Regions from separate parts of the Peribacillus sp. SRI_006 genome, predicted to be linked through region 3. Evidence: riboswitches for the same ligand, from Rfam matches in the RefSeq annotation. Region 3 holds a riboswitch; each other region holds the start of a gene.
What was found. Region 3 has a riboswitch for lysine ahead of AC2YHV_RS10545 (amino acid permease). Riboswitches for the same ligand answer to the same signal wherever they lie in the genome.
Positions count from the first base shown of each region.

Region 1 (4,795 bases), on a different contig from region 3:
TGTGCAGACGCATATAACAAAGATATTGCTTGCACCTTATCTGAAAAAGGAGCAGAAATATTACTTGCACCGTCTTCTTGGGGTCCCGGATTACATGGTCCGGAGGGAGAATGGGAACAAAGGTCACTAGATACAGGGCTGCCCGTAATAGTCTGTAATCGTACTGGCGAAGACGAAACGGTCCGTTTTTGGGATGCAGAAAGCATGATCATAAAAAATGGTGTACCCCTCCTGACTCATAAATCAAAACAATCAGCCATACTTACCTTTGAATGGGATTTACAAAGCATGGATTTACTATCGACTCATTTCGACATCGATTACATATAATGAAAACTACTCCAACTCTTGTTGATAAAGGGTGCGCCAGTTTCTTATGGAACGATACATGAGGAGATAACAAATGGATGGTGGTACATCGCCACACGGTAACTCCATCGAAAAAAGCCTATCTCTTGTGAGGGTAAGAGGGAGATAAAGCTAAACAAATGAAAATCCACTTTCAATAATCCTTGAAAAAAATCAAATTATTCACTTTTAGTTTGTAGGTCGCATTCCTCCGTTGAAGAATGCGGCCTTTTCAATAAATAATTGCAAGCAAATTACAACAATTCTAATCGGGTTTAATACCCTCGGTTCCGATCTACCATTCCACTTAATGGTTGTTCACTTGAAAATCGCTTTAAATTTTCAATGAAAAAGCTGCTCACTTCGTTAATCGTACTTGGTCCTGACAGGTGGGAAGTGACAAACACATTCGGCATGGACCAGAAGACATGTTCTTTTGGCAACGGTTCTGTCTCAAATACATCGAGGACCGCTCCCTGTAGATGCCCTGCTCGCATGACAGATAGTAAATCCCCTTCATCTATCAATGCTCCGCGGCCAACGTTGATAAGGTAAGCGTTGGACTTCATCGCTAAAAGAAGGTCCTGGTTAATGATATGATAAGTGGAATCCGTTAAAGGAAGGGTCAGGACCAAATAATCCAGATCTTTTACAAATTCACCCCATTGATCTGGAGTAAAGTGGAGATCCACGAGTGTTGCTTGTTTTCCACTAAAGCTTAACCCATGCACATTCATATCAAATGCCCGGGCTTTACGTACAAGTTCAGCGCCAATCGATCCAAGTCCAGCCACCCCGATTGTTTTCCCCTTTAGAGTTTCAGAAATGAAAGGATCCCATCTCCGCTCCAATTGCGATTGTCTCATCCGAGGACCGTCTTTCACTATGTCCAAGAGAAACGAAAATACATATTCAGAGATGTAAGCACCAAATTGGTCAATAATTCGAGTTATTGTAATGTTTTGAGGTATCGATTTGTCTGCAATCAAATCATTGACCCCGGCTCCCATTGATTGAAACCAGCGAACAGATGAGGCAACTGGTTTACATAGTAATTGCGTCGGGAAATTCCATCCCAAAATAACTTCAGTGCCGGGTAAATATTTTTCTGCTTCCTCCAAAGTTTTCGCTGTCTTTACCGATATAAACCCACTATTTCGGATATGATCAGCATAAGCATCGACCTCTGACTGAATGGGACTAAATACAAGAATGTTTGGTTTGTGTGTACCCGCCATTGGCTCTCTCCTTATTGATTCTTTATATATAGTATAAATTCTTTCTCCTGAGTCGTACATGGATAAAAAAACAGTGCATTTCTTTCGAGTATGCACTGCTTTTTAAAATTTCTCCAGAATCATTCGTTTTATTTATTTAATAAAATGGCTTCTGCGTTACTAGGCTCTAGAACTATTTGCAGTGCTCTTTCTTCTTCATCGTTTAAAGGGATCAATGGTAAGCGGACACCTCCAACATGTACCCCCCGCATATTTAATGCTGATTTTACTGGTCCCGGGCTTGGTGCAGCAAATAATGCTTTCATGATTGGAAGAAGTGTACGATGTGCAGCGGCAGCGCCAAGGACATCACCATTTTTAAAGCTATTGATCATTTCTTGCATTTCATTACCAATTATGTGTGAAGAAACCGAAACAACGCCTGTTCCACCGATGGCTAAAACCGGTAATGTCAACCCATCATCGCCGCTGTACAAAGTAAAATCACTAGTTGTTTTGCTTATGATTTGTGCCATGGCATCCAAGTCACCACTTGCTTCTTTTACTGCCACGATATTGTTGATTTTTGAGAGGCTGACAATCGTCTCCACTGACATGTTTACAACACTTCGTCCTGGAATATTATAAAGCATTACCGGTAATGATGTTGAATGGGCTATAGCGCTAAAGTGCTGAAATAATCCTTCTTGAGACGGCTTGTTATAGTAGGGGGTGACGAGCATGATTCCGTCGACTCCTGCGGCCTCCGCTTGCTTTGTTAAGCTGATGGAAGCTCTCGTGTTATTTGAGCCGGTTCCAGCTATGACTGGAACTCTTCCATCAACAACATCTACAACAAATTTGAATAAATCTATTTTCTCTTCTTGAGTTAAGGTAGGGGACTCTCCAGTTGTACCAGCTATTACTAATCCATCAGAACCATTAGCAATCAAATGGTTTACTAAAGTTCTCGTAGCATTAAAATCAACCTCTTCATTATGATTGAACGGGGTAACCATTGCGGTTAAAACTTGGCCAAAATTCATAACTTCACACCCTTTTGTATAATTTTTAAAAATATTCAGAGGTGGTTAGGGCCATTCAGGAGTAAACGCAAAAAAGCAACAACGAGGATTCGCTGCTGCAGTAGAAACAATATTTACCAAAAAATGTTTCCGCGCATAAGATAGCCCTCCATATAGTTTCCTATATGACAGTTCTGTATTTATTCAATAGCAGAACCAGCTTCAAGAACATGAGATTCTTTCCGCTTCGGCAAATTCCCCTTTCCACAATAGTCATAGGATCTCATTCTCCTCAAAATGTGTACTAATGGTCTTTGCTCCTCTATCCTCACTTCAAAAAAATTTGAAGTAAGAAAATATTTAATTGATTGTAATATAACAGGGAATCCATTCTGTTGCAAGCCTAATTATGAAGTTTTTTAAGAATGCTAGAAATCTATGGGAATGGCTAGAGTATTGGGGTGGATTCATTTTTATTCGTTATAGGCTGAACAAATATTCAATGGACGAGGGAGCAGTAGACAATACAACTCCCTTTAATGATTCTTTTTCATTTATCCGATTAAAACTCACTAATAAATTTATTGAAAATTACAGTTGGCCGCTAATTTTAATCAGTAATTTCAACTAAGTATTCGTGCGTATAAAATCCTACCATTCGTTAATAATATCCATATCTTACAATCAAAGGAGTGGAGTCTATTGAAAAGATATTCATTCTTTAAAAAGCAAGAAAATCATAAATCTACAGACTTCACTGATGTACTCGAACATCTGCAAAAGTCCAAGGACTTCACAAGCTTTACACTCAATTTTGAAAATGAAATATACTGTGTATCTTTTTTCGATACATTAATTGATAAAGATATAATGCATAGAGACCTCCTTCCTTTTTTACATACAAATTCTTCAACTCTGGAGGAGCTTGTACATAACTTGCCGATAGAGGGGCTTGTTTTTACAAAAAATCCTGCTGAACTACAAAGTCAGCTGTTAATGGGTTATATAGCCATAACATTAACTAAATCTGATCAGGCAGTTTTAGTTAAAGCAGCAAATAACACTTCGAGGCAAGTTACACTGCCAGAGGTAGAGTTCAGTGTTGTCGGTCCGAAAGAGGCACTGGTCGAATCACTTGATACGAATTTATATTTAATCCGAAAACGGCTTCCAATTGCAGAACTTGCTGTTGAAGAAATTATTGTTGGGAAGTTATCCAAAACAAGAGTAGCTGTGCTTCATATAGAAGGAATTGCAAATAAGGAGAATGTAGAAACCGTCATACAGCGCATATCTGATTTAAGGGTTAACCAAATAATTGATAGCTCCTATATTTCACAAATGATTGAAGATAATAAAAATTCTCCTTTTCCTCAATTTATCGATACGGAACGACCTGATCGATTGGCTGCGGTACTAGGAGAAGGCAAAGTAGTGATCTTGGTGGATGGAGCTCCACATGGCTTACTTGGGCCCTCCACATTCTTTGAATACTTTGCGGCATTCGAAGATTATTTTCTCAACTGGACGATTGCCTCATTCTTTAGGCTTATTCGTTTTTTTGCTGTATTGTTTTCCATCCTAATGACCCCCATATATGTCGCAGTTCTCACTTATCATTATGAGTTGATCCCAAAGGATTTAGTCAGTACGCTTGTGATTTCTCGTAGCGGAATTCCATTTCCACCGATTTTAGAAGCATTAATCTTGGAATTAGCCATCGAACTTCTCAGGGAGGCAGGAGCTAGACTGCCGACTAAAGTAGGTCAAACAATAGGTATCGTAGGTGGTATTGTAATTGGGACGGCATCTGTTGAGGCAGGGCTAACGAGTAATGTATTATTAATTCTTGTTGCATTGTCGGCTCTTGGTTCTTTTACTACACCTGTTTATCAAATGGGTAATACCATTCGCTTAATTCGATTTCCTCTCCTGCTCATGGCTTATTTTTTAGGATTGTTTGGTATAGCTATCAGTTTTTGTTTTTTGCTTGTGCATTTACTGAGGATAAGTTCCTTAGGGAGGCCATTTCTTGAACCATTATATCCGCCAAGGATTTATGATATGCGGGATGCCTTGATTCGTTTACCATTTTTTCTTCAGGCTAAACGTCCAATTGAGGTTCAGACGGAAGACACTGTTCGGTTAGAACCCAAGGAAGATTCTAAAGACTAAGTGAGAGTGGAGGTTTCTTACATGAACGAT
Region 1 covers NZ_JBYCZT010000017.1:36,966-41,760, forward strand. Annotated here, with positions in the region: gene AC2YHV_RS22370 (carbon-nitrogen hydrolase family protein) at 1-330, shown strand, start outside; gene AC2YHV_RS22375 (D-2-hydroxyacid dehydrogenase) at 624-1,586, opposite strand; gene dapA (4-hydroxy-tetrahydrodipicolinate synthase) at 1,715-2,611, opposite strand; lysine riboswitch at 2,745-2,923, opposite strand; gene AC2YHV_RS22385 (spore germination protein) at 3,293-4,765, shown strand; gene AC2YHV_RS22390 (GerAB/ArcD/ProY family transporter) at 4,787-4,795, shown strand, end outside.
Region 1: it holds a riboswitch for lysine, as region 3 does, so the genes downstream of both, dapA (4-hydroxy-tetrahydrodipicolinate synthase) here and AC2YHV_RS10545 (amino acid permease) in region 3, are expected to answer to the same signal.

Region 2 (4,795 bases), on a different contig from region 3:
CAAGTCTGCGGACTTGAAGCTTTTTTCGCTATCTTGATATATAATGATTGTAAAAAAGGGAGAACAGGAGGCTGAATGCATGAATCAACAAATAAAGAATAAACTTGCCCTTCTTCCCGATCAACCTGGTTGTTATTTAATGAAAGATCGTCAGGGAACGATTATATATGTAGGCAAAGCGAAAGTGTTGAAGAATCGTGTCCGCTCTTACTTTACGGGATCTCACGACGGTAAAACATTTCGACTTGTGAACGAGATTGAGGATTTCGAATACATTGTCACCTCTTCCAATATCGAGGCTCTTATTTTAGAGTTGAACTTAATCAAAAAACATGACCCAAAATATAATGTCATGCTAAAGGATGATAAGACGTATCCTTTCATCAAGCTGACTGCGGAACGCCACCCGCGTCTAATCATTACGCGAAAAGTCAAAAAAGACAAAGGGAAATATTTCGGTCCTTATCCGAATGCATTTGCAGCTAACGAAACGAAAAAATTGCTCGACCGCATCTATCCCCTAAGAAAATGCAATACGTTACCGGATCGCGTTTGTCTCTACTATCACCTTGGTCAGTGCCTGGCCCCATGTGTATATGAAGTAGAGGAACAGGAATATAAAAAAATGGTCGATGATATCAACCGGTTCTTGAACGGCGGGCATACTGAAATAAAAAAAGAACTGACTGAAAAAATGCTGGAGGCATCGGAAGAACTCGATTTCGAGAGGGCCAAGGAGTTCCGTGACAAGATTGCCCACATCGATATTACGATGGAGAAGCAGAAAATGATGACGACCGATTTCATCGACAGGGATGTATTTGGCTTTGCCTATGATAAAGGCTGGATGTGCGTTCAGGTATTTTTTGTCCGGCAGGGTAAATTGATAGAAAGGGATGTTTCGCTTTTTCCGGTCTACGATGAACCCGAACAGGAACTTCTTACATTCCTCGGTCAGTTTTACGAGATTACGAACCATTTTAAACCAAAGGAAATCTTGCTGCCTGAATCTGTGGATGCCGAAATGGCCGAAGGGCTGCTTGGTGTCAAAACGATTCACCCGAAACGGGGAGCGAAAAAAGACATGCTTAAATTGGCGAATAAAAATGCCTCCATCGCCCTTCAGGAAAAATTCTCTTTGATTGAGAGGGATGAAGAAAGAACGATCAATGCGGTGGAAAACCTCGGGAAACAACTGGGTATCTACACCCCGCATCGAATTGAAGCTTTCGATAACTCCAATATCCAGGGAAGTGACCCCGTTTCCGCTTTAGTCGTGTTCATTGATGGGAAGCCGGAAAAAAGAGAGTACCGAAAATATAAGATCAAGACGGTCCAGGGACCTGATGATTATGAATCGATGCGTGAAGTGGTCAGAAGAAGGTATTCACGAGTATTGAAAGAAGGGCTGCCGCTTCCGGACTTGATCATCATTGATGGCGGAAAGGGACATGTCGAAGCGGTACGGGATATTCTGGAAAATGAATTAGGCTTGGATATTCCACTTTCAGGCCTCATTAAGGATGAAAAGCATAGGACCTCGCAATTGATGATCGGAAATCCGCTTGAACTTGTACCTCTTGATTCAAGGAGCCAGGAATTTTACCTATTGCAAAGAATTCAGGATGAAGTGCATCGGTTCGCGATTACGTTTCATCGCCAGCTACGCGGGAAAAATGCGGTTCACTCCCAGCTTGATGATATTCCAGGAGTCGGGGAAAAGCGAAGGAAGCAATTATTAAGGCATTTTGGATCATTGAAGAAAATCAAAGAGGCGACGGCCGAGGAAATCATGGAAGCTGGCATGCCAAAAGGGGTAGCCGAGGGAATCGTTAGAAAATTACAAGAATAATCTTGCTACCGATAAATCTCTATGCTATGATTAAAAGGAATTTTTAACTAGACAACTTAAAAGTGCTGATAGAGGTGCGGAATTCAAGAGTAAAAACCTGGAGAAGTATGAGCTTCCATGAAAGGTTTTGAAAGGGGACGCCGCCGAAGGAAGACAAGACTCATACCTTGTCCTCCTGGTCCGACATTTAATAAATGGCGGATTGTCAGGGTTTATACCCTGGAGAGCTATCTCACTGTGATTACAGTATTAAGATATGTGACCACAGCAATGAGATATTTCTCATTGCTTTTTTTATTGCCTAAAAAGTAGAGAGGGTGCATGAGGATGGCATTAATCGTTCAAAAATTCGGCGGAACATCCGTCGGTAGCGTAGAAAAAATCAAAAATGTTGCCAATCGGGTAATCGAGGAAGCGGAGAAAGGAAATGAGGTTGTCGTCGTTGTTTCAGCTATGGGGAAAACAACGGACCAATTGGTTTCCATGGCGCGTGATATTTCCGGATCCCCAAGCAAGAGGGAAATGGATATGCTATTGACGACTGGGGAACAGGTAACGATTTCCCTGTTAACGATGGCATTGATTGAAGAAGGACATGAAGCCATTTCGTATACCGGCTGGCAGGCTGGCATGCAAACGGAATCCGTTCATGGGAATGCCCGGATTTTAAACATCGATGCCACAAGGATCCAAGCCCAGCTTCAGGAGAAGAAAATAGTGGTCGTAGCCGGTTTCCAGGGTAACGATGCAAATGGGGAAATCACTACCTTAGGGCGAGGCGGTTCCGATACGACGGCAGTTGCCATCGCAGCAGCGCTTAATGCGGATAGATGCGATATTTATACAGATGTAACGGGTGTTTTCACAACGGACCCACGCTACATAAAAGGCGCGCGAAAACTCCAATCCATTTCTTACGATGAAATGCTGGAACTTGCCAACCTGGGGGCGGGCGTCCTTCACCCAAGGGCTGTCGAATATGCAAAAAATTATCAAATTCCGCTTGAAGTCCGTTCAAGCATGGAGAGAGAATCAGGTACGATCATAGAGGAGGAAGCAACTATGGAAGAAAACTTAATTGTACGCGGCATTGCTTTTGAAGACAGTATTACGAGGGTCACAATATATGGTTTGCCCCAATCACTTGGTGCATTATCCACGATCTTCACGACGCTTGCGAAAAACCGGATCAATGTGGACATCATCATTCAAAGCATGACTGCCGAGGATACGACGAATCTATCTTTTTCCACAAAAAGTGAAGATACGGAAGCGGCCTTGATCGTTCTGGAAAATAATAAAGAACAATTGGGATTCGACCGGGTCGAAACGGAGAGCGGATTGGCCAAAGTGTCCATCGTCGGTTCTGGTATGGTATCCAATCCGGGAGTGGCTGCCGAAATGTTTGAAGTGATGGCCAATACAGGCATCCAGGTGAAAATGGTCAGCACATCGGAAATTAAAGTTTCGACCGTCGTCAATGAAAAGGAAATGGTGAAGGCGGTTGAATCCCTTCATGAAGCATTTAAACTTGGTCAGCATGCAAATGTGCTAGCTTAAGTGTCAGGAGTCCAATAAAAAACAGACTTCCGGTAAAAAGGGTAAGTCTGTTTTCAGGGCTCATTAGATTGGATCTCTGGGATCCCATTGGATGGTGAATATCACTTTTTTTGCGCGGCGTTTGATTTCTTCCGTTGATTCGCTGAGGAATTTTTTTTGCAGTGAAAACTGCTCGGCAAGGAAACCGGCTTCAAGCTGGAAGTGACAATCAGGGTGTAAATCCAGGCGGCGGCTGATTATTTCACCCGTGAGGGATAATTCCATCTGGTGTTTCGTATACTTCAAGATTTCCAGATTGCCCCATCCAGCGCTTTGGAAAAATTCAATCACTTCCTGATCGCCCTTCAATGGGAATTTTCTTGCTAATTGTTTACCTGCCCAATAGAGGATTTGATTAGAGTCTTTTCCGAGAATATCGTTCAATAGAACTTCTCTGATTAATTCGTACCCGAAAGCTGGAACTTTGAATTCTTCAGTTTGAATTTCTTCCGTTTGAATCTCTTCTTCTATCGCAGCAGCAATATTTTTTTTCATAGTTTATCGCCTCTTTCTGTAAATCTATTATAAACGTATTTCTTTTGCAAATTATACTGTTTTTTATTTATTTAAATAGCAATTGGAAAAAAATGAGAAATTATACCGAGATATTAATAGTTAAATTAGAAATTTATTCAAAATATCATCTTGACAAACAAAAAACACCCAAGATAATCCAATAAAATCTATTCTGAAAAAGAGATTTCTTGTATCCGTTTTCTTGACGCACATAGAAGTCAGGAGTAAAATGGACATGTCACATAATTGTAAAGGAAGTATAGAGGAGTTTTTTGACTCTATACTGTATTTTCACGCGGAGATAAAAGGTAGCCACCAGTTTATCTTTGCATGATTTTTCACAAATTAAGGGGGGGCACTTAGTGGCAAAAAATCGTGAGTTTGGGAATCGCAGGCTTCATTCACTTCTAGGAGTAATTCCAATTGGTCTATTCCTAATTTTTCATTTATCTGTAAACTTTATGGCAACAAAAGGAGAAGAGACTTTTAATGGGGCAGTTCATTTAATTGAGTTTACGCCCGTGAAGATTTTGGTAGAATGGGTCGTCATCTATCTACCGCTCATTTTCCATGCTGTGTACGGAATCTATATTGCCTTTACAGCAAAAAACAATTTAGGCAGATTTAGTTTCTTCCGTAACTGGATGTTCATGCTACAACGCCTAACTGGAATCATAACGTTGATTTTCCTTGTTTGGCATATATGGGCAACTAGAATCCAAGCAGCTATGGGTGCTGAAGTTAACTTTGACATGATGGCAGAGATTTTCTCTAGTCCATTCATGATTGTGTTCTATATTGTTGGTATTATCTCGGCAATCTTCCACT
Region 2 covers NZ_JBYCZT010000001.1:78,018-82,812, forward strand. Annotated here, with positions in the region: gene uvrC (excinuclease ABC subunit UvrC) at 80-1,852, shown strand; lysine riboswitch at 1,914-2,090, shown strand; gene AC2YHV_RS00370 (aspartate kinase) at 2,180-3,412, shown strand; gene AC2YHV_RS00375 (YslB family protein) at 3,476-3,946, opposite strand; gene AC2YHV_RS00380 (succinate dehydrogenase cytochrome b558 subunit) at 4,330-4,795, shown strand, end outside.
Region 2: it holds a riboswitch for lysine, as region 3 does, so the genes downstream of both, AC2YHV_RS00370 (aspartate kinase) here and AC2YHV_RS10545 (amino acid permease) in region 3, are expected to answer to the same signal.

Region 3 (4,795 bases):
GGGAAGAGCTGGGCATGACCAATGTTGCATTTGAAAGCATCGATGAATACAGGGATATCGAAACATTGAATTCATATGACGAACTCGTCCATTCACATGGCTGGTCAAAAGAGCGGATGATGTCAGCCATCCACGCCCGCAGTAGGGATAATGCGAGGACACCGATTCAGTGGAATGACTCCCGGAACGCAGGATTCACGAACGGGACCCCTTGGATTAAGGTTAATCCCAATTTTACCGAGATTAATGCTGAAAAGGCTTATAATGATCCGAATTCCATTTTTCATTTTTATAAAAAGCTTATCCAACTGCGCAAGGAACATGATATCGTCGTTTATGGCCGTTTTGAACTGCTGTTGCCGGATGATGAACGAATATTTGTCTACACGAGATCGTTTGAGGAAGAGAAGTTATTGGTGCTATGCAACTTTAAAGAAGAGCAGGCCGCTTATAATTTGCCTGAAGAGCTGCATGCATATTCTGCCACAAAGCTGATCGGCAATTATGGTCAGGAGGAAGAAGGAATCTCCAGCAAACCCCTGCAACCATATGAATGCCGTGTTTATCATTTGAAATGAAAAAAGGACCTGTCCTTCTCCGGTTAGGGAAGAACAGGTCCTTTACGTATTATTTTGTTTTAAGATCACATTCCTCAAGCGGAATGATTTTCGTTTTATGCTTTATTTTATAGCCGAACCATAGGACGAAAAATAGAATCAAGCCAATGTAGGAAACGAACATTGAATTCCAGTCGATCCCATCGCTGCTGAACGCTTGATAGCCTTGTCCGATGATAATGATAATACAAAGGACAAGCGCGAATATAGGTCCGAATGGGAAGCCTTTTGCCCGGAATGGTAGAGCATTCATATCAAGGCCTTGAGCTGCATAGGCTTTGCGGAACCGATAATGGGCAATCGCAATCCCTACCCAAGTGACGAATCCTGCCATGCCTGAAGCGTTCAATAACCAGATATAAACGACGCCGTCCCCGAAAAATGAAGCTAAGAATGCAACACAGCCAACTAAGGAAGTCACGATAAGTGCATTCACGGGCACTCCTCTTTTATCTAACTTGCCTAGGAATTTCGGTGCTTTCCCATCACGTGCCAAGTCCCATAACATACGGGTTGAAGCATACATGCCAGAGTTACCCGCAGAGAGTACCGATGATAAAATGATCGCGTTCATGATCGATGCAGCAAATGCAAGGCCGGCCCGTTCAAATACAAGCGTGAATGGACTTACGGCAACATCTTGACTCAGTAAACGTGAATCGGTGAACGGAATGATCATGCCAATTACAAAAATGGCTAAGATATAGAATAAGATGATACGCCAGAAAACGGATCTGATCGCTTTTGGGATATTTTTTTCTGGATCCTCACTCTCACCAGCAGTCACTCCAAGCAATTCCGTACCTTGGAATGAAAAGCCGGCAGCCATGAATACACCTAGAATCGTGAAGAACCCTCCGTTAAAGGGACCTTCGCCCATTGTGAAATTGGAAAAACCAATTGGGTTTTTCCCACCCATGATTCCAAGAATGATCAGAACACCCGTAATCAAGAAAATGACGACTGTCACGACCTTGATCATGGCAAACCAGAATTCTGTTTCACCGAAACCTTTAACGGACATGTAATTGATAAGAAACATAATGATTAACGCAATGGCACTCCAGATAAATGAAGGGCTATCCGGGAACCAGAACTTCATAATTAAGACAACGGCTGCCAATTCGGCGGCAATGGTGATTGCCCAGTTATACCAGTAATTCCAACCAATCGCAAAACCGAAGGACGGATCGACGAATTTGGATGCATAGACACGGAACGAACCGGCCACTGGCATGAACGCCGCCATTTCTGCAAGACTTGTCATTAAGTAATAAACCATGATGCCGATGACCGCGTATGCCACCAAGGCACCGCCGGGACCGGCTGAATGAATGGCACCGCCACTTGCTAAAAATAAACCTGTTCCAATCGTTCCACCTAATGAAATCATCATTAAATGACGCGCTTTCAGGCTCCTTTTCAATTCAGTAGGGCTTGATGCTGATTGTGAATTTGACAATTGATTTTACACTCCTTTTTATTGGAAGGGAACGAAAAATAAAAAAACAGCAGTCGAAAAAGATCGACGGCTGTTTATAATAAACCCGTTTATCCTTCCGAAGATAGCTCCCCACGCTTTTTTGAAAAAACGTGACAGTGGTGTTCCTATTCGGTTACACCGCCAGCAAGAATATACAAGGAATATACCCTAACTTCGGCAACTTATCCTTTCAAACGGAGTCTTTAATTTTCCAGAATCTCGTCCGTTTTACTTTTATAAGCTGCAGCCTCTAACTCATCGGTAAATGAGGAAGTATTCAATTTTCTAAAATCGTTGGCGTCAGTTTGTAGGTGACGTCTGACGATTTCACTCATGAAATTCATGCAATCGCTAATAGATTGCTAGTAATTGAGTAAACTTTACTATATCAAAATTATAAAATAACTTCTGGGATATCGCAATGATTATTTCATGTGGTTATTTTTTCCTAGTTAATGAATGATGGCGGTAAGGAAGAATCAAGTGACGACGATGTACTTAAATATAGCACATCCTGATAACTAAACGGTTTTCCTTTTTATTAGGGCATAGTCCAGTTTTACATGTTTGACCTCTTCAGGATTCTCAAAGAGATCCACTGCCATTTTCCCAATCCATTCCAGCGGTAAGGAAATGGTCGTGATGTCGAGCATTTCGCCAAGGCTATCATTATTGAAGCCGAGAATGGCCACATCTTCCGGTACCCTTATACCCAATTTCTTAGCGGTAAGAATGAAGCCCGCCGCCGTGTCATCATTCGTGATGATGATGGCTTCAGGTTTATCCATCATCGAATTCCATTCCTGAAACAATTGTTCACCGTCCTTAATGTGATAACTGCCTTCAAACAGCCATTCTTTATTGTTTATCAGTTGATGTTTACTCATGATATCGTTAAAGGCCTTTGTACGATGGGAACTGTTTCTGCTCTTTTTACGGCCGAGGCTGTATCCAATTTTCTTATATCCCTTAGCAATCACGTACTCAAGGGCACAGGAGAAAGCTGCATAATGATCAATGCTGATGGATGAGAATTCAGCCTGGGCGGTATCTTCACATAAAATAATCGGTCCGTATTTTTGATAATCCAAGAGGATTTTCATTTCCGAAATCCTTGAACAAACGATAATGCCATCGAGCTGCTTCATTTGCAGCATATTAAAAGCCTGGATCTCTTTCTCCCTGTCATAATTTGTTTGAAAGATGACGATATGACAGCCAATTGCATTTGCCTGTTTTGTGATTCCGTTAACGATTGCCCCGTAATATGGGTGATTGTTGAAGGGGATGATGACGCCGATAAGGTTGGTTTTCCCTTTTGAAAGATGGATGGCGTTGATGTTTCTCGAATAATTCAAACGATTGATCGCTTCTAGGACGCTCTTTCTTTTATCGGGGCTTACATAAGGATGATCATTCAATACACGAGACACTGTTGAGATAGATACACCAGCACATTGAGCTATTTCTTTAATATTTGTCATGGTATCACCGTTTTTCTTTTTTTATATTGTACAGTATGAAACCCATTTCAGGGCAAGGGAACAGTGGGGACTGCTGAAGATTTCTGCAAATAGGGTCTTGTTATGGTATTGGTTTCATCCTTTAAGATTGGTCTAAGTCTTAGAGGAGGAGGAAAACATGATGTTCCAAACTTTAATCACCCTGTTTTTGCTTTGCGGAATCGAATTGGGATTTGCGTACTTGGCCATTTCCTTGAAACAGGAGAAATGAGTGGCAATGCCCGTCAAGAAGTCCGCGGTTTTACGCGTGGAAATCGCGTTTATTCGTGAATTTCACGTCGTCCAGAAATAGCTCCCCCTAGTTATGTTCACCAGTAAAACTCCACAATATAAATATAATTTCATCATACGGAATGACTGACTGTCAGAAGCTGCCTAGTGGAGCTTCCTGACAGTTTTTGCTGTGTGTAAAAGTCATTCGCCTTTTTGAAATGTTTAAAAATAGTTGCACTTTTTTTGTATATTTGTGTATAGTATAAAATAAGTTGTGTTCGGGAAACTTTTTAGCATTTACGACAATGTAAAAAAATTTACACTTAATTTTGCACATGGCAAACTATTTTAGAGAGATACAAAAGGGAGGGAATATGGATGGGTTTTCTGAAATCTATTGGGAGCGTGCTTGCTGCATTGCTGGTTTTAACGGGGTGCGGCAATGATACGGCCGAAAGCGATAATGGCAATGGCAAGCTGGATGTCGTTACAACAACGGGAATGATTGGGGATTTGGTTGAGAATATCGGCGGTAAACATGTCGAGGTCACCAGTTTAATGGGTCCGGGAGTCGACCCCCATCTATATAAAGCGACGCAGGGTGATGTTAAGACACTGGATTCGGCGGATATGATTTTTTATAACGGTGTGCATCTTGAAGGTAAAATGACGGATATATTTGAAATGATGAGCAAGGATAAACCGACGATTGCCGTAACGGAGGACTTCAAGGAGAACCAACTTCGCAAAGTGGGTGCAAAGGAGCATGATCCCCACGTATGGTTTGATGTAAAACTTTGGATCGTTGCGGCGGAGGCAGTTAAGAAAGAATTGATTGCCAAGGACCCGGACCATGAAGCGGAGTATCGTGAAAATTATGAGGAGTACGTTCTGCAATTGGAGGAACTTGATAAATATGTCCATGAGGAAATCAATAAAGTGCCAGAAGACCAACGGGT
Region 3 covers NZ_JBYCZT010000006.1:169,342-174,136, reverse strand. Annotated here, with positions in the region: gene AC2YHV_RS10550 (glycoside hydrolase family 13 protein) at 1-578, shown strand, start outside; gene AC2YHV_RS10545 (amino acid permease) at 628-2,079, opposite strand; lysine riboswitch at 2,176-2,361, opposite strand; gene AC2YHV_RS10540 (LacI family DNA-binding transcriptional regulator) at 2,622-3,584, opposite strand; gene AC2YHV_RS10535 (metal ABC transporter solute-binding protein, Zn/Mn family) at 4,215-4,795, shown strand, end outside.